Linked DNA regions of Vreelandella piezotolerans. The protein of the gene in region 1 interacts with the protein of each later gene in a pairwise test. Links are inferred from orthologs where the notes say so. Each region holds a gene or a part of one and is shown in the gene's direction. Other genes may lie near its edges. The genes, in order: GYM47_RS02540, grxD and GYM47_RS08250.

Region 1 (3,438 bases):
TGATCCCTGAGATGGATACCCCAGAGGCGCTGGAGACATTCGTTCGTGAACGTCACGTAGAAATCCTAGAAACCGAGCTGCGTGCTTGGGAAGAGGATGAGCGTCAGTGGCCAGAAAAACTCGACTGGTCGCTGTTTCAGGACTTCCTGCGCGTGGAGCATAGCTACCTCGCCATCGACCTGGATGACGAAACGGCGTTGGAAATCTCCGATGTCGATGACTCGCTGCTGCTCGACCATGAGCAAGATTAGCGTGCTAGTATTCTTATGCTAAGCGCACTGTAAAACCGGCTTCGGCCGGTTTTGCCGTTTCAGAGGGTGTTGTTCAGGAACTCATCACCATGCGACTGTTTGAAACTCGCCCCGGCGACGACGGCCTGCCTGGGCCCGAGCGCCTATTGGCCGTGCTGGCGCTCGTGACCGGCACGCTAATGGCGGTGGTCGATACCACCATGATCAATTTGGCCTTGCCCACCATCGCCGCTGATTTAGGCGTGTCGGCATCCCGGGCGGTGTGGATCACTAACCTGTTTCAGGTCGTTTGCGCGGCCTTTTTATTGGTGTTTGCCGGTGTCAGCGAGCTGATAACCCGACGACGGCTCTACCTGTTGGGTTTGGCCACCTTCGTAATGGCGGCACTCGGTGCCGCGCTGTCGCGTAACCTCGAAACGCTACTCGTGTTTCGTGCGCTGCAAGGCTTGGGCGCAGCGGCCACGCTCTCCATTGGGCCGTCGCTCTACCGCGCCATTTTTCCGTCCCGTCTGCTCGGCAGCGCGCTGGGGCTCAGTGCGCTGGTCGTGGCGGGCGGTTATGCCGCAGGCCCTACCCTCAGTGGCGTCATTCTCTCGTTCGCGGACTGGCCGTGGCTGTTCGCGCTCAACGTGCCGCTAGGGCTCTGCTCGCTCTGGCTGGCCCGCCGAGCGCTGCCGAGAGAGACCCCGCGCCAAGGTGGCTTCGATACGCTGGGGGCGCTTTACTCGATGCTGATGCTGGCGAGCTTTTTTATCGCCATGGATGCCGTGGGCCACGCCGCACCGGTGTGGCAAAGCGGCGGATGGGGGCTGCTGGCGGTAGTGGGCTGCGCGCTATTTGTGCGTCGCCAGCGGCGGGCGCCTTACCCGTTACTGCCGCTAAGCGTGTTTGCCGAAAAGCGTTTCACGCTGGCGGTGTCCGCGTCGGGGCTAGCGTTTATCGGCCAGGGACTCACCTTTGTGGCGCTGTCGTTCTTTTATCAGGAGCAGATGGGATTTTCGCCCTTGGAGACTGCGTGGCTGTTCACGCCCTGGCCGCTGGCGATCATGCTGGTGGGGCCGGTCGCAGGGCGTTTGGCAGATCGCTTCAACCCCAGCCTGCTGTCGAGTACGGGGCTGCTGCTGCTGATCGTCGGGTTGGTGGCGTTGGCGCTGGTGGACGAGAGTACGGGGGTCGCGGGAAGCTTGTGGCGAACGGCCCTTTGCGGGATTGGCTTCGGGCTTTTTCAGCCGCCCAATAACCGGGAAATGATGGGCAGCCTGCCGCCTGAGCGTAGCGCCAACGTGTCCGGCGTGATGAGCACCACGCGCACGGTGGGGCAGTCACTCGGGGTTGCGCTGGTCGGCGCGGCGCTGGCGCTTGGATCGCCCGTTCAGTTAACCCTCTGGTTGGGGGCAGGGACGACGCTGTTGGCATTGCTGGCAAGTCTTTCCCGTGTGTCGTTGGCCCAGCGGGCGCTCGTCGAGCGGAGGGCATCGTCTGTTGGCGAGTAACGGCGTACAATAGGGCCGTTGCTGACGGAAGGAGAGTCCCATGGCGATACAGACACAAATCGAGCAAAAGTTGGCGGCGCTAACCCCAGACGTGCTCCGAGTCGAGAACGAGAGCCACATGCACAACGTGCCGGCCAACTCGGAAACGCACTTCAAAGTGACCCTGGTAAGCGACAGCTTCGACGGTATGATGCCGGTGAAGCGTCATCAGCAAATATATGCCCTGTTGGCTGACGAACTCTCGGGCCCTGTCCACGCGCTGGCGCTACACCTGTATACGCCCCGCGAGTGGCAGGCGCGCGGCAGCGAGCGTCCCAACTCTCCCAACTGTCGTGGCGGCGGCCAGTGACCCAAGAAGTCACTCGTCGGCACTATCTGGATGCCATGGGCATTACGTCCTGGGCGTCCCGTTATCAGTTACCCAACGCCCTGCCCACTGACGTCTGTGAGTGGCAAGACGCACCGGCCAAAGCGGCACCGCGCGAGCGCTTGCAGGCGCTGCTCGACGACGCCCCCGCGCGCCAGCCCTCTCGCCAGCCCGGTCGTGAATCCGATCTTGCCCCCAAAGTCGCTGCGTCACCCTCGGCCGTCAAAGCGCTGCTGGGCCAGCCAACGCCCACAGAGCAGGTATCTCAGCCAGAGGCGAGCACAGAGCTTGAACCGACAACACAGGTCGAACGCGCCGAGCCACTGACGTTCAGCCTCTCCTGCGCTTGCATCGACGGGCGCTGGCTCAGTCTCTGTGAAGGCGAGATCTCGGCGGTCGAGCAGCAGCTGCTGGCCAACATGCTGCGTGCTGCGGGCATCGGACATGGCGAGCTGCCCGCGGTGATTCACTTCACCTGGCCGCCCATGGCCACTGCCTTCGAGCCTGAAGAGCCCCTTGAAGAAGCGCAAGAGGGCGTGGCAGCGTTTATTGCCGGTGCGGTAAGTCGGCAAGGTTGGCAATTAGAGCAGGTGCTTTGGTGGGGCGCTGAGAGCGCAACGCCCGATTTGGAGCGCGTCATCGCGCTCGATGGTGGGCATAGCGAAACGCTCGCGCTACCGGTTTGGCAAGGGCCCTCGCTGGCTGCGCTGACCCAAGACGCGAATGCCAAACGTGCGCTATGGCCGCGTTTGGTGGCTTTAGGCAAGCAGTGGGGCGATGCGTGATCGAGCGTTTGCGTCCGGACCATCGAGCTCCGCTTCTGAAACTGGAAGCCCTCGCCCAAAGCGGCGCCAGTGGCCAGCAGTTGGCGGAGGCGTTAGCCGATGACCAAACGTGGGTCTTGGGCGATTGGCAGGGCGACGTGCTCGCAGGCTATGCCGTGATCGCGCAACTCCCGTTCGATGCCGAGCTCCAGGCCATTGGCGTGCGGCCTGAGTGTCAGGGGCAAGGCAGGGCACGACGCTTGTTGGGTGAGGTCATTACCTTGGCCACACACTGGCAAGCAGAGCGATTACTGCTGGAAGTGCGCGCCAGCAATCTGCGAGCTATTGCGCTCTATCGGCAGGCAGGGTTTCAGGAGGATGGCCGTCGGAAGGGCTACTACCCGGCCGCCGACGGCGCGACCGGGCGGGAAGATGCGCTGCTGATGTCGCGAGCGCTGGCTTAGGAGGCGCTGCTGTCGTCCATGCCATCGAACTTGCTGAGGACACTCTGCAAGCGGCGCTCCCACTCTTCACGCTCTTGCTTCAACTGCGCGTTTTCGTTG
Region 2 (7,388 bases), 810 kb from region 1 along the record:
GTCAAGGCCCAGCGCTCTTTGTAGGGCCTCGAAACGCTGGGTCAGTTGAGACTTGTTGGCAAGCTGTGAGGCGAGCTGCTGCTCGGCGTTGGTCATGGCCAAGTGCTGCCACTGGGCGCGATGTCCGCGTACCTGGCTGGCGACCCTGATTTTTTTGCCCGCCAGTTGCGAGAGCGCATCGGCAATCAGCGCACTATCCTCTAGGGGGTGGCTCGTAATCACTTCCCCAGGAACATTATGGGGCTGTCCAAAGTAGTACTGGCTGACGACTTCGGTCAACAGCATCTCCGGCGGTAGGTCGAGATCGTTTTTTGGCGTGTGATGGCGCGCGCCTAGTAAGCGTCCATCTCTCACGCTTAGGATAGAGATGCCGAGTGCACCCGGTCGCTGGGCCAGCGCAAACACATCGGCATCGCCACTCTCGTTATCGACGAATTGGCGCTGCTGAAGCTGACGCAGCTGCTGAATTTGATCGCGCAGACGAGCGGCTTCTTCGAAGTCGAGCGCCTGGCTGGCGATTTCCATCTCTTGGGTCAATAGCTGCGTGACGTGCTCACTCTTGCCTTCCAAGCACATGACGGCGTGCTCCACATCTCGCCGGTACTCTTCCTCGGAAATATAGTCCACGCATGGGGCGCTGCAGCGCTGGATTTGATACTGCAAGCAAGGACGAGAACGGTGGGCAAAGACGCTGTCTTCGCAGTTGCGGATGCGGAATATTTTCTGCATCAGCGTGAGGCTCTCCTTGACCGCGCCGCTGCTGGGGTAAGGGCCTAAGTAGCGGCCGTCATCGCGACGCTGGCGTGCACGCTTGTACTCCAGAGCCGGGTAGGGGTGGCGATCAGTGACGAAGACGAAAGGATACGACTTATCGTCGCGCAGCAGAATGTTATAGGGCGGGCGAAGTTCCTTGATCAGCGTTTGTTCGAGTAACAGGGCCTCGGTTTCACTGCGGGTCACAGTGATTTGAATGTCGGCAATGCGCGCCACCATCGCCTGAGTTTTCGCATTGAGCTGGCCACGGAAATAGCTTGCCAGCCGAGCTTTCAGGCGTTTTGCTTTCCCTACATAGAGCGTATTTTGCTCCTCGTCGAGCATGCGGTAAACGCCCGGCGACGAGCTGACGGAGCTTAGAAACTGCTTGGCATCAAAAGTCATGGCTGGGCATCGGCGCTCTCAAACGTCAGAAGAGGCGATGGTAGGTCTATCCCAGGATCGCGTCAAAGCCCTCGACGAGCCCGTGGCGTAAGGCAAGGTGAGTGAGTTCGACGTCCGTGGCGACTTGCAGCTTGTCAAACAGGCGGTAACGGTACGTGTTGACGGTCTTTGGGCTCAGGTGCAGGCGATCGGAAATGTCTTGTACACGCTGGCAGTTGACGATCATCAGCGCTATTTGTAGTTCACGGTGGGAGAGGTGGCTAAAGGGGTTATCCTCGTCAGTGAAGTGCGCCAAGGCAAGCCGCTGGGCAATCTCTTGGCTGACATAACGGCGTCCGTGGAAGACCTGCCGAATGGCTTCGGTCATTTCAACGGCGTCTGCCCCTTTGCTAAGAAAGCCTGATGCGCCGGCCTCGAGCATCCGTCGCAGCACGCTATCCTCCAAATGCGCGGTAAGAATAATCACTTTGACATCGGCCAAGGTGCGGTGGATACGGCGTGTGGCTTCGAGCCCGCCGATTCCCGGCATGCGGATATCCATGAGCACGATATCAGGCTTTAACTGGCGACACTGAGTCACGGCGCTTTCGCCATCGTCAACCTCACCCACGATCTTGATATCGCACTCTTCGTTGAGCAGGTGGGCGATACTGGTTCTCACCAGGTGGTGATCATCGGCAATTAAAACGTTGATCAAGGGTCTGGCTCCTGCAGGTAGTCATCGTTGGCTCGGGCGATACGCGTGCTGCGAAACTATAGAGTGCCACAGCTCTTGGCAAAGGAGAATTAGTTGATGCTTGTTTACTTTAAACCTTGACCTTGCACTGCTTGTCGCTTAGTATTCGCTCCGCTGCAGGTTGCTGCAGTGATTGGGGCCTTAGCTCAGCTGGGAGAGCGCAACACTGGCAGTGTTGAGGTCAGCGGTTCGATCCCGCTAGGCTCCACCAAATTTGAAACGCCGCGTTATTTATAACGCGGCGTTTTCGTATGCCTGCTCTCGAGCTTTGCTCCTCTGCTTTCCACCCGAGTGTGGGTGGAAAGCACCAGAGCTTAGGCTTCGAGGAGCTTGGGTTACGAAGAACTTAGCCTTCGATTTGCCCGAGCAGCAGGAATTCGATCAGTGCCTTCTGGGCGTGCAGACGGTTGCCTGCCTCTTGCCAAACCACGGCGCGCGGGTCGTCCAACAGTGTATGGCTAATCTCTTCGCCGCGGTGAGCTGGTAGACAGTGCAGGAAGAGGGCGTCGGGCTTGGCGGTATCGAGCATGGCTTCGGTGACTTGAAAGTCGGCGAAATCTGCCTCGCGCTTTGCTTGCTCTGCATCCTGGCCCATCGATGCCCACACGTCGGTGGTGATCAAGTCAGCGTCTTTGGCCGCTTCTTTGGGGTCGTGGAGTAGCGTGACGCAGTTGCCAGCCGCTTCCATGATGTCAGCGCGAGGCTCGTATCCTCTCGGACAACATACCCTCAAATGGAAGCCGAACTGGCGAGCGGCATTGATCCAGGAGTGACACATATTGTTGCCATCGCCCACCCATACGGCGGTACGGCCTTTCACGCTGCCGCGAAGCTCGGTCCAGGTCATGACGTCTGCCAGCAGTTGGCAGGGGTGATAGTCGTCGCTGAGCGCATTGATCACCGGCACGCTGCTGGCACTGGCGTAGGTTTCCAATCCTTCGTGGGAGAAGGTGCGAATCATCACGGCGTCGACCATTTCAGAGAGCACGCGAGCGGTATCTTCGATGGGCTCGCCGCGGCCCAGCTGGGTATCGCGGGGAGAGAGGAAGAGCGCGTGGCCACCAAACTGCGCCATACCCGTCTCGAAAGAGACACGAGTACGCGTGGAGGATTTTTCGAAAATCATTGCCAGCGTGCGGTTGGGCAGCGGTGTATAAACCGGACCGTTGGCTTTCAAATCCGTTTTGATCTTGATGGCACGCTGGATCAAATACGCCAGCTCGTCTGGGGATAAATCCAGTAAAGTAAGGAAATGGCGTGTCGCCATGATGACTGCTCTCCACACAAAAACACCATCCTAGCGATGCGGCAGGGGATGCGCAACGCGAGCAGCATGCGTAGAATGGCGGCCACGCGTTAAGACCGAGTCGTTTGCTCGGGTATTGGCGGCAGCCGCGCCTACCTTACTCTGCCGGTCATGGGGTTAAAGCCAGTGAGCGGATGGCGTAGACTGGCGCGGAACACAACACTCGTTAGGAGCACATCATGAGCACGACTGCCGAAAACATTCAGCGTCAAATCAGCGAAAACCCGATTCTGATCTACATGAAAGGCACACCTCAGTTGCCCCAGTGTGGTTTCTCCGCGCAGACCGTTCAGGCGCTGATGAGCTGCGGTGAGCGCTTTGCCTTCGTCAACGTTCTGGACAATCCGGATATCCGTGCAGAACTTCCCAAAATTGCCAACTGGCCGACATTTCCGCAACTGTGGGTAGAGGGCGAACTGGTTGGCGGTTGCGATATCGTGGTCGAAATGCATCAAAACGGCGAGCTGGAAAAACTCGTCAAAGAAGCCGCCCAGCGCGCTGCAGCCGCCGAAGGTGGTGAAAACGCTTGAGCGTGATGCCACAAGCCGTTTGAAGACCGCCCGGCGGTTGGCGGGCTGCGGTGCAGCCGCTAGAATGGTGCGCAATCACTAAGCGCTTACTCTTAGCAAACGCGGTTCACGATGGGCCGCGTCGCACCGATTGTCAGCCCGCCAAAGGAAGTGTTGCTCAATGAGCTATCAGGTTCTGGCCCGCAAGTGGCGGCCACGTACATTCCACGAGCTCGTGGGCCAGGCCCATGTTCAACGCGCCCTGGTCAATGCTCTTGACCAGGGCCGTTTGCATCATGCCTACCTCTTTACCGGCACGCGAGGCGTCGGCAAAACCACCCTGGCGCGCATCTTGGCAAAGTGCCTCAACTGCACGGCGAATGGGCGCGGCGACGAAGGCATTACCTCGACCCCCTGTGGTCAGTGTGATAGCTGCCAAGCCATCGACGAGGGGCGCTTCGTCGACCTGATCGAAGTCGATGCTGCCTCGCGTACCAAAGTGGAAGACACCCGCGAGCTGCTCGATAATGTCCAGTACGCGCCTACACAAGGGCGCTATAAAGTGTATCTCATCGACGAGGTACATATGCTGTCCACCAGCAGTTTCAACGCGCTGCTGAAAACGCTGGAAGAACCCCCGCCCCACGTCAAGTTTCTGCTGGCGACGACCGACCCGCAGAAACTCCCGGCCACCGTTTTGTCACGTTGTCTGCAGTTTACGCTCAAGCACATGCCGCCTGAGCGTGTCGTCGAGCATTTGACCTACGTGCTGGGGCAAGAGGGCGTCGATTACGACGAGAGCGCGCTGTGGCTGCTGGGCAAAGCCGCCGAAGGCTCCATGCGTGACGCTATGAGTCTGACCGATCAAGCGATTGCGTTCGGCCAAGGCGCCGTTCGGCACGCCGATGTGGCGGCCATGCTGGGTACGCTGGATCATCGCCATGTGCTCGCGCTCGTCGATGCCTTGGCAGATGTGGACGTGCAGAAGCTGTTGGCGGAAGTGGCGCAGTTGGCCGAACAGGGGCCGGATTTTGCCGCCGTGCTAGACGAGCTGACGGCCACTCTTCATCGCTTGGCCGTGGCGCAGATGGTGCCCGATGCTGTGGATAACAGTCACGGTGATCGTGCGCAGATCCAGCAGTTGGCCAGCCGTTTTACCGCCGAAGACATTCAGCTCTACTACCAGATTGGTATTCAGGGACGTGGCGACATGGTGCATGCCCCGGATTTGCGCAGCGCCTTGGAAATGACCTTGTTGCGTATGCTGGCCTTCCGCCCCCAGGGCGTGCCGAAACCGCCGGTAACGCCGTTACCGCTACGCCGCGAGCCCGCCTCCGATACGAGCGCACCCGCCGAGGCATCAACCGAGACCGCTACTTCTGTCGACGGATCTAGCACAAAAAAGCCTGAGCCTGCATCCGTAGTCGCCGGGGACTCGCCCCAAGCGCCTGCTGAGGTGCAGGCTTCAGCGGCTCATGAGGATGATGCGGGCTCGGCCTTGTCTTTGCCGACTGGCGCCGAACGAGACGAGTCGGAGCCCCCGCCCTGGTCGCTTGAAGAAGTGGAACATACGGCTACGCTCGCGCCAGAGCCAGAGCCAGAGCCAGAGCCAGAGCCAGAGCCAGAGCCAGAGCCAGAGCCAGAGCCAGAGCCAGAGCCAGAGCCAGAGCCAGAGCCAGAGCCAGAGCCAGAGCCAGAGCCACATGACGCCTCTTTGGTTGCTGCGACGTCTGAAGTCACACCCGAACCCGTGACCGAGCTTGGTCGTTGGGACCATAAGACGTGGTTAGCCCATTTTGACGCGTTGGGTTTGGGAGGCTTGACGCGCAATTTGGCGGCACATTGCCAGTTGGAGAGCGATGATGGGCAGACCGTGATACTGCGGCTCGACCCCAGTCAGTCGGCCATGCAAGCCGATGTGCACAATGGACGAATCGAGCGTGCGCTCAAGGCGTTGGGGTTGACAAGAAAGCTTCAGTTCAGCGTCGCCGAGCTAGACACGGCGCTGGAAACGCCTCGCCAGCAAGAAGAACGCCTGCTGCAGGAGCGCCACGCACAGGCAGTTGATCTATTGCATCACGACCCCAATATCCAGAAGCTACAGCAGGCGTTTGGGGCTACGCTCATTGAGTCGTCCGTCAAACCGACGCCAGCGGCACGCTCTTAATGGCCACCGGCTATCTTTATCCGTTTCAATGATTGAGGAGAACACCGCATGTTCAAAGGCGGAATGGGCAACATCATGAAGCAAGCCCAAGAAATGCAGGAAAAAATGCAGCGTGTACAGGAAGAAGTCGCTCAGGCGGAGGTACATGGTGAGGCAGGCGCTGGGATGGTCAAAATCACCATGAACGGCCGTCACGATGTCATCGATGTGACGATTGACCCTAGCGTGCTGGAAGAAGACAAGGAGCTTCTGGAAGATTTACTGGCCGCCGCAGTGAACGATGCCGTTCGCAAAGTAGAAGCCAACTCTAAAGCGAAGATGGAAGAAGCAACGGCCGGCCTGAATTTACCGCCTGGCTTTAAGATGCCCTTCTAAACCATGCGTTTTTCTCCGCTTGTCGAGCAATTGATGGACGCCTTTCGCGTGCTGCCCGGCGTTGGGCCGAAAACGGCTCAACGTATGGCCATGCATCTCTTGGAGCGTGAGCGCCCGGGGGGTAAGCGTTTGGCCGCCGTGATCCAGCAAGCGATCGATGAGGTCGGTTATTGCCAGCGCTGTCGAACGCTGACTGAAGCCGAGATATGTGCGCTGTGTGAGAGTCCGCGCAGAGACGATGCGCTACTTTGTGTTGTCGAGTCCCCTGCTGATCAGCTAGCGATCGAAGAGGCCGGTGGCTTTCAAGGGCGCTATTTCGTGCTACATGGCCATCTCTCGCCGCTCGACGGTATTGGGCCAGACGCTATTGGGCTCGATGTGCTCGAGAGTATCGTGGCCGAGGGCAGCGTTCGTGAAGTGGTGTTGGCTACCAACCCCACGGTAGAAGGTGAAGCGACCGCCCACTTCATTGCGTCTCAGTTAGCACATTACGGCGTCGCTTTCTCGCGTCTTGCTTACGGGGTGCCCATGGGCGGTGAGCTGGAGTATGTCGATGGTGGCACACTGAGTCGCGCCTTTAACGGTCGCCAGCCTTTCGCTAGCGACGAATACTGACAAGAAACGCAAGCGCTGATGCGGTTGTGCCAACCCGGAAAACTGCTTTGTCCTCTTCAAGCTCTTTTTTATATCAATGGATTGATAATGCCGAGGCATTGGATGCCGCCTGTGAAGCGGTGGCCGGTGCTAGTGTCATTGCCCTCGATACCGAGTTTTTCCGCGAGAACACCTTCTTCCCCGTCCCAGCGTTGATTCAGTTTGCAAGTGATGACGTCGCTTATTTGGTCGATCCGCTCTGTACGCCCTGCACGGCCTCGTTCAAAGCGCTGCTGCAAAACGATGCGGTGAAACTGCTGCATGCTTGCAGCGAAGATCTGGAGGTTTTCCAGCATTGGGCGGGCGTTCTCCCTACACCGCTGGTGGATACCCAAGTCGCGCAGGCCTTTTTGGGGGAAAACCCCGGCATGGGCTATCAAAAGCTGGTCGAGCATTGGGTAGGTGAGACGCTGCCAAAAGAAGAAACGCGCTCCAACTGGTTGGAGCGGCCGTTGACGCCGTCTCAGTGTGAATATGCGGCGC
Region 3 (7,482 bases), 1.2 Mb from region 1 along the record:
GCAATGTCGACCTGCTGCTTGGGTGATACCTTCGATATCCATGGCGGCGGGCCGGATTTGACCTTTCCTCATCATGAGAACGAGATCGCCCAATCGGAAGCAGCGACAGGGAAAACCTACGTCAATACCTGGATGCATGCCGGCGCCGTGCGTGTGAATCAGGAAAAGATGTCCAAGTCCTTGGGCAATTTCTTCACCATCCGTGACGTACTTGCCGAGCATGATCCGGAAGTCGTTCGCTATCTGTTGGTCGCCAGCCACTACCGCAGCGCCATCAACTACTCGTTGGATTCGCTGGTCGAAGCACGCAAGTCGCTGACGCGACTATATACGGCGTTGGAAGGCGTGGACGCTGACGAGCAGGCAGTCGCCAGCGAGGCGGCCGAGCGCTTTACCGCGGCCATGGACGACGACTTCAACACCCCTGTCGCTTTGGCCGCGCTGTTCGACTTGGCCCGCGATCTCAACCGCGCGAAAAGCGACCAGCCAGCGGAAGCGCCGCGCTTGGCAGGCGAATTAAAGCGCTTGGCCGGGGTGCTGGGGTTATTACAGCAAGTGCCGGAAACCTTCCTCAAAGGCGCTCAGCAGCAGGTAGCGCTTAGCGAGGAGGAGATCGAAGCCAAAATCGCCGAACGTCATGATGCAAAAACCAGTAAGGATTTTGCCCGCGCGGACGCCATTCGTGACGAGCTGGCAGCGCTCGGCATCGTTCTCAAGGACTCCCGGGAAGGGACGACCTGGGTCATCGAAGCGCCTTGATCGTGGTGATATGTCGGACGCCGTGAAAACGGCGTCTGACTTCAACGCAGTAGGCTCTTATACTGATCCGGTACGCCACAGACGCACACTGAAAAGGACGACCCCATGCGCTCATTGTTCACACCTTCGCTGGCTGCCTGTCTATCGACGGTAGCCTTCTCTGTAGTCACTCTTTCCACGGCCAGCGCCAACGATCCCGTCGTGGTGTCTTCGAAAATCGATACGGAAGGCTCGGTGTTGGGCGAACTGATCATTCAAACATTGGAACGCAACGGCATTCCTACGGAAGATCGCCTTCAGTTAGGGGGCACTAGCGTGGTACGTAGCGCGCTGCAAGCAGGGGAGATCGATATTTACCCAGAATACACGGGGAACGGCGCCTTCTTCTTCGACATGACCGATAGCCCCGTCTGGAACAGCGCCGACGACGCTTATCAAACCGTCAGCGAACGCGATGCCGAGCAGGGGTTGATTTGGCTACAGCCCGCCAGTGCCAACAACACTTGGGCCATGAGCATTCGCCAAGACGTGGCCGACGCCAATGATTTGACCACGCTGGATGATTTGGCTGCATATCTGGCCGATGGCGGAACGTTCAAATTTGCCGCCAGCGCTGAATTCGTCGAATCCGCCCAGGCGCTACCGGCTTTCCAGGACGCCTATGGTTTCGAGTTGAGCGATGATCAGCTGCTCGTCCTTTCGGGTGGCAACACGGCTGCTACGATGCGTGCGGCCGCGCAGCAAACCAGCGGTGTCAATGGCGCCATGACCTACGGTACCGACGGTGGTCTGAGCGCCCTGGGCCTCGTCGTGCTCGAAGACTCCAAAGGCGTACAGCCGGTGTATCAACCCGCTCCCGTGGTGCGTGAAGAAGTGCTTGACGCTTACCCTGACATGGAAGCGTTGCTGAATGAGGTGTTTGCCACGCTAGACCTCGTGACGCTGCAAGAGCTCAATGCGAATGTCGCGGTGAATGGTGTCTCGCCGGATCAAGTAGCGAGTGACTACCTCGACAGCCTGGATGACTGATGAATGTCGTTGATCGACGCCCTACCATCGCCATCCTTTAAACGACGCCCTTGGCAGCCTAATGTCGTACTGTGCTGTCTCAGCGGGAGCATGTTAGCCGCTGCATGGCTACTGAACGTGGTGAGTGTCGCCCCTAATCGTATCGTTTCCGGTACCGCCTTTGGCATGGTCGATGCCATTGGTTGGCCAGGGGCAGCCCTGGTGTCATTGCTCTCTCTCGCTATGGCGACGTTGGCATTGATGCCTAACGTCCGGCACTATCGAGCGGTGCTGGCCATCGTTACGCTAACCTTACTACTCATGCCGTTTGGTTTGATGGTGGCTGGCCACTGGTTGGTCGACCCTTCCTTACCTCAGGCGCGTCTTGGTATTGGTCCGGCCTACTGGACCGTACTGTTCGTTTTATTGCTCTGCTTGGTAGAGCTTCGTCTGCGTCTTGGGTTATCTCGATGGTGGACGGCGCTACTGTTATTCGGTGTAAGCGTTGTCTGGTGGGGCTGTGCCGCGCTCTGGCTGGATCGCCTTGCCCTGGTACAGGAGTTCCAAGCTCGGCAGGGGCAGTTTTATCAGGCACTGATGCAGCACATGGTGCTGGTGAGCACGGCCGTAGGCGTCAGCGTGGTGCTGGGGTCGCTGCTGGCCATGCTCATGCGTCGCTATGAGCGGCTACAAAAAGTAGCGTTTACGCTGCTGAATTTTTTACAAACCATCCCCAGCTTGGCGCTGTTTGGGCTTCTGCTAGCGCCCCTTGCCTGGCTGGCAGCGAATGTCCCAACGCTGGCGGCGCTAGGGGTGAGTGGCATTGGCAACGCGCCGGCGCTGATCGCGCTCATCGCCTACAGCCTGCTGCCAATGGTGCGCAATACCTACATCGCCCTCGAAGAAGTGAGCGAGGAGACATTGCAGGCCGCCAAAGCCATGGGAATGCGAACGACACAACGTTTTTGGCAAGTGCGGTTTCCGTTGGCACTTCCCGTGCTGTTGGAAGGCGTGCGTATTACCGCCGTTCAAGCCGTGGGACTTACCGCGGTAGCGGCATTGATTGGGGCGGGCGGCTTAGGCACATTTATTTTTCAAGGGCTGGGTCAGGCTGCCATGGATATGGTGCTGTTGGGTGCGTTACCCATTTTGATCTTGGCGCTCATGGTGGATGCAGGGCTTGGTGCGTTAGCGGACGCGCTGCGTCCCGGAGGACGGCAATGATCGAGCTTTCCCATGTTTCAAAGACGTTCGGCGACGCCACCGCGGTGGATGACATTACCCTGCGGGTTGCAAAAGGCAAGCTCTGTGCGTTGGTAGGTACTTCCGGCTGCGGTAAATCCACCACGCTGCGCATGATCAATCGACTCATCGATCACAGCAGTGGCGACATCATCTTGGATGGCCAGGCGATCGAGCAGTACGATCCAGTGAAGCTTCGCCGTCGCATTGGTTACGTGATTCAGAGCACCGGACTATTTCCTCACTGGAGCGTTGCACGCAACATTGGATTGGTGCCTCGGCTATTGAAGTGGTCGGCTACCGATACTACCGCTCGAGTCGAGGAGTTGATGGGGTTGCTAGGGCTGCCTGTGGAGGAGTTCGCCCATAAATATCCTCACCAACTCTCCGGCGGGCAGGCGCAACGGGTAGGTGTGGCTCGCGCGCTTGCCGGCGATCCCGATATCTTGCTCATGGATGAGCCCTTTGGGGCGCTAGACCCCATCACCCGGGAAAAGCTCCAGGAGGAGCTTGCCAAAATACAGTCTCGGCTGCACAAAACCATCGTGTTCGTGACCCACGATATGGATGAAGCACTGAGGTTGGCCGACCACCTTGTCGTCATGCGCGACGGTCGCATCGTTCAACAGGGCACGCCACTAGCGCTTTTACAGCATCCCCACGATCCGTTTGTCGAGTCGTTACTCGGCGGCCTGGAGCGGGGATTGAAGCAAGCAGCGCTCACACGGGTGAAAGACCACATGACATCGCTGGGGCCTACCTTGCCGGCGCAGTCGCGCATTCCCGCTGATTTTTCGCTGCGCCAAGCGCTCTCCATGATGTTGCGTGATCACTGTGATCGCTTGACGGTCGTCGATCAAAACGATGTGCCGATTGGTGAGCTGTCGCTTCGCCGTATCGTCAAAGAAGCACAGTGGGATAGGACGAGTCAGCGTGAATCGTAAGTCCGGTAACAACGATTTGTCGAATGTCGCTAACGTCCAGTGGCTTCTTCCACTGGCATGGGCTGCACTGTTGGCGGCGGGCATCATTGGTATGCCTCTGCTAGAGAGCTTGTTTCGTTGGATAGAGCCTGACGCTAGACAGGTCGTTTATGCTCGCGCGGCATTTTACGAGTTGCTCGGCCGTCATGTCCTGGTCGTTGGCGTGGCGGCGGTGGTGACGATCATCGCGGGCGTGGCGGCGGGGGTGGCCGTCACGCGTGAGAGAGGGCGTGATTTTTTGCCGCTGATCGGGCAACTGGCATCGCTGGGGCAGACGTTTCCACCGGTCGCCGTATTGGCGTTAGCCGTTCCGGTGCTCGGCTTTGGCACGCTGCCCATCATCGTTGCCCTCATGCTCTACGGACTGCTGCCCATCGTGCGTAATACCCTGGCGGGTATCAATGATGTCGACCCAACGATCAAACAGTCGGCCCTGGCCATGGGTATGACGCCCTGGCAAGTGTTGCGACAAGTCGAACTTCCGCTGGCGGCGCCGGTCATTTTGGCGGGCGTGCGCACCTCGGTGACGATCAATATCGCCACGGCTGCGCTGGGCGCGACAGTGGGTGCGAGTAACCTGGGCGACCCGATCATTGCGGGCATCGTCAACGGTAATGTGGCCTACGTACTGCAAGGTGCTCTTTTGATCGCGCTTCTGGCGCTCTGCGTCGATAGCGCTTTCAATGTCTATCAGCAGACGCTGCGTCAGCGTCTCTCTGCATCTTAAGTCGAATCCCTAAACCGCTTCCACTGAGTTACTGTCCCAGTGTTGCGTTGACCCGTGTCAGATAAATCCACTGGCACAAACGGTCATCACCGACAACACTGCCCTCAAAAGGGGTAAAAACAAGGACAATAATGATGACTCAGTACGTACACCAGCCGGCCTTCATGACCGGCGACGAGTTTGCCATCGAGACGTTCGCCCTGCTGAACCCCGATGGCGAGCTTTACGAAGGCGCTCGAGCACCCGAGATCACGCAAGAGCACGCCCGCCGACTGTATCAGGCCATGCTAGCCACCCGCATTCTTGATGAGCGCATGATGGCTGCTCAACGCCAAGGGCGTCTCAGCTTTTACATGCAGTGCACCGGTGAAGAGGCTGCCGTTGTGGGAGCAACTGCCGCACTGGACGATGCGGACATGATCATGGCCCAGTACCGTGAGCAGGGCGCCTTGATGTATCGCGGCTTCTCCATCGACGAGTTCATGAATCAGCTATTTGGCAACGAGCTCGATTACGGCAAAGGCCGACAAATGCCGATTCACTACGGCTCCCGTAAACTGCACTATATGACCATCTCATCGCCGCTGGCGACGCAGATTCCTCAAGCCACCGGGTATGCCTACGGTCAAAAGCTGGCGGGTGAAGGCCACTGCACGCTGACCTTCTTTGGCGAGGGTGCCGCATCCGAGGGAGATTTCCACGCTGCCCTCAACATGGCGTCGGTGCACCAAGTGCCGGTCATCTTCTTCTGCCGTAACAATGGTTACGCCATCTCGACGCCAGCCACCGAGCAGTTTGCTGCCGACGGTATTGCTCCCCGTGCGTTTGGCTACCACATGCACGTGATTCGTGTGGATGGCAACGATGCATTGGCGGTCTTCGAAGCGACGCGTCAGGCAAGACGCATTGCGGTAGAAAAAAATCAGCCGGTACTCATCGAGGCCATGTCCTATCGCTTGGCGGCCCACTCCTCTTCGGATGACCCCTCGGGCTATCGTGCGAAAAGCGAAGAGGAGGCGTGGCGCGTCAAAGATCCCTTGCTGCGCATGCAGCGCTGGATGGCGAAGAAAGGGTGGTGGAGCGATGAAGAAGAGGCCAGCCAACAAGAGACCTTGCGACGTGAGGTGCTGGACACCATGAAGCGGGCCGAAAAGCGCCCGCCGCCGCCGCTCGAATCGCTGATCAGCGATGTCTATGCGGATGTTACGCCCGCGTTGCAGCGTCAACTGGATCAGCTCAAGCGGCATATTCGTCGTTATCCCGATGCTTACCCGCGTGGCGCTCAGTCGCTCGATCCTTCCCTCTCGTCAGCCGCCGATCATCAGGGGGATGCGTAAGATGACGACCATGAACATGCTTCAGGCGATCAACAATGCGCTCGATATCGCCATGGAAGAAGACGAAAAAGTGATCTGCTTCGGCGAAGACGTTGGGGTGTTCGGCGGGGTGTTTCGGGCCACCAGCCATTTACAGGAGAAGTACGGCAAATCGCGCTGTTTCAATACCCCGCTGGTAGAGCAAGGCATCATCGGTTTCGCCAACGGGCTGGCTGCGCAAGGATCGGTACCTGTCGCGGAGATTCAGTTTGCCGACTACATTTTTCCGGCCTTCGATCAAATCGTCAACGAAACCGCCAAGTTCCGCTACCGCTCCGGGGATCTCTTCAATGTAGGTGGCCTCACCATCCGAACGCCTTACGGTGGCGGTATTTCGGGGGGGCTTTATCACTCCCAATCACCCGAGGCCTACTTCACTCATACGCCCGGTCTGAAAGTCGTCGTGCCACGTAATCCCTATCAAGCCAAGGGACTGCTGCTCGCGGCCATCCGTGATCCTGACCCGGTGCTTTTTTTAGAGCCCAAGCGGCTCTACCGAGCGGCCGTGGGCGATGTGCCGGACGACGATTATCAGTTGCCCATCGGCGAAGCGGAGATCGTCAAAGAGGGCAGTGATCTTACCTTGGTCGGCTGGGGCGCACAGATGGAGGTAATCGGCAAAGCCGCCGAGCTAGCTGAAGAGCAGGGTATCTCTTGCGAGGTCATCGACCTGCGCTCGCTGTTGCCTTGGGATGTCGATACCGTGGCGGAATCCGTCTTCAAAACGGGCCGCATGATCGTCAGTCACGAAGCTCCTTTGACCGGTGGTTTTGCCGGAGAAGTCGCTGCGACGATACAGGAGCGCTGTTTTCTTTACTTGGAATCGCCGATTACTCGGGTCACCGGGTTGGATACCCCTTTCCCGCTGGTGCTGGAAAAAGAGTATCTGCCCGACCACCTGAAAATTTTTGAAGCGATCCGCGAAAGCGTGAACTTCTAGCGCTAGGGAGAACAGTCATGAGTGATTTTTTATTGCCGGACATCGGCGAAGGGATCGTCGAGTGTGAAGTGGTGGAGTGGCGCGTTGCCGAAGGCGACACCATCGAAGAGGACCAGCCCATCGTCGAGGTGATGACCGACAAGGCCCTGGTCGAAATTACGGCGCCCGAAGCAGGCACCGTCACCAAGCTTTATGTGCCCCAGGGGCAAATCGCCAAGGTCCACGCGCCCCTCTACGCGTACCAAACGGCAGGTTCATCTTCCAGCGAGCCTACGGCAGACGCCTCCACCGATCAGTCGACCGCTAACCCTCGAGAGTCCACGCCGCAACGTGACGACATCGAGCCGTCGACGCGCGCTCCCGCCGAGCCGAGTGCTTTAGCCCATAAAGTCCCCGCTAGCCCCGCCGTTAGGCGTTTAGTCAGGGAGCACGATCTGGTACTGGCGG

Evidence for each region.
Region 2: the proteins of GYM47_RS02540 (region 1) and grxD interact in binary tests that used the Escherichia coli proteins (3 or more experiments, as listed by UniProt). The link is inferred for Vreelandella piezotolerans from one-to-one orthologs.
Region 3: the proteins of GYM47_RS02540 (region 1) and GYM47_RS08250 interact in binary tests that used the Escherichia coli proteins (3 or more experiments, as listed by UniProt). The link is inferred for Vreelandella piezotolerans from one-to-one orthologs.

What each region holds. Positions count from the first base shown.
Region 1 is NZ_CP048602.1:550,902-554,339, forward strand. The notes cover bases 700-3,438. They hold GYM47_RS02540 (BolA family protein), read left to right. Parts: upstream 700-1,784; coding sequence 1,785-2,093; downstream 2,094-3,438. Other genes in these bases: GYM47_RS02535 (MFS transporter), read left to right, coding at 700-1,744; GYM47_RS02545 (hypothetical protein), read left to right, coding at 2,090-2,896; rimI (ribosomal protein S18-alanine N-acetyltransferase), read left to right, coding at 2,893-3,339; zapB (cell division protein ZapB), read right to left, coding at 3,336-3,438. In the rest of the region: GYM47_RS02530 (hypothetical protein), read left to right, coding at 1-251; more of GYM47_RS02535, read left to right, coding at 341-699. UniProt on the Escherichia coli protein: Transcriptional regulator that plays an important role in general stress response. Has many effects on cell morphology, cell growth and cell division. Acts by regulating the transcription of many genes, including dacA (PBP-5), dacC (PBP-6), ampC and mreB.
Region 2 is NZ_CP048602.1:1,361,350-1,368,737, forward strand. The notes cover bases 2,336-5,054. They hold grxD (Grx4 family monothiol glutaredoxin), read left to right. Parts: upstream 2,336-3,379; coding sequence 3,380-3,730; downstream 3,731-5,054. Other genes in these bases: argF (ornithine carbamoyltransferase), read right to left, coding at 2,336-3,161; dnaX (DNA polymerase III subunit gamma/tau), read left to right, coding at 3,891-5,054. In the rest of the region: excinuclease ABC subunit UvrC, read right to left, coding at 1-1,158; uvrY (UvrY/SirA/GacA family response regulator transcription factor), read right to left, coding at 1,205-1,855; more of argF, read right to left, coding at 2,241-2,335; more of dnaX, read left to right, coding at 5,055-5,876; GYM47_RS06320 (YbaB/EbfC family nucleoid-associated protein), read left to right, coding at 5,925-6,251; recombination mediator RecR, read left to right, coding at 6,255-6,866; rnd (ribonuclease D), read left to right, coding at 6,914-7,388. UniProt on the Escherichia coli protein: Monothiol glutaredoxin involved in the biogenesis of iron-sulfur clusters.
Region 3 is NZ_CP048602.1:1,797,504-1,804,985, forward strand. The notes cover bases 1,079-3,891. They hold GYM47_RS08250 (ABC transporter permease), read left to right. Parts: upstream 1,079-1,791; coding sequence 1,792-2,991; downstream 2,992-3,891. Other genes in these bases: osmF (glycine betaine ABC transporter substrate-binding protein OsmF), read left to right, coding at 1,079-1,788; GYM47_RS08255 (ABC transporter ATP-binding protein), read left to right, coding at 2,988-3,891. In the rest of the region: cysS (cysteine--tRNA ligase), read left to right, coding at 1-759; more of osmF, read left to right, coding at 865-1,078; more of GYM47_RS08255, read left to right, coding at 3,892-3,953; GYM47_RS08260 (ABC transporter permease), read left to right, coding at 3,943-4,719; GYM47_RS08265 (thiamine pyrophosphate-dependent dehydrogenase E1 component subunit alpha), read left to right, coding at 4,854-6,056; GYM47_RS08270 (alpha-ketoacid dehydrogenase subunit beta), read left to right, coding at 6,058-7,035; GYM47_RS08275 (2-oxo acid dehydrogenase subunit E2), read left to right, coding at 7,053-7,482.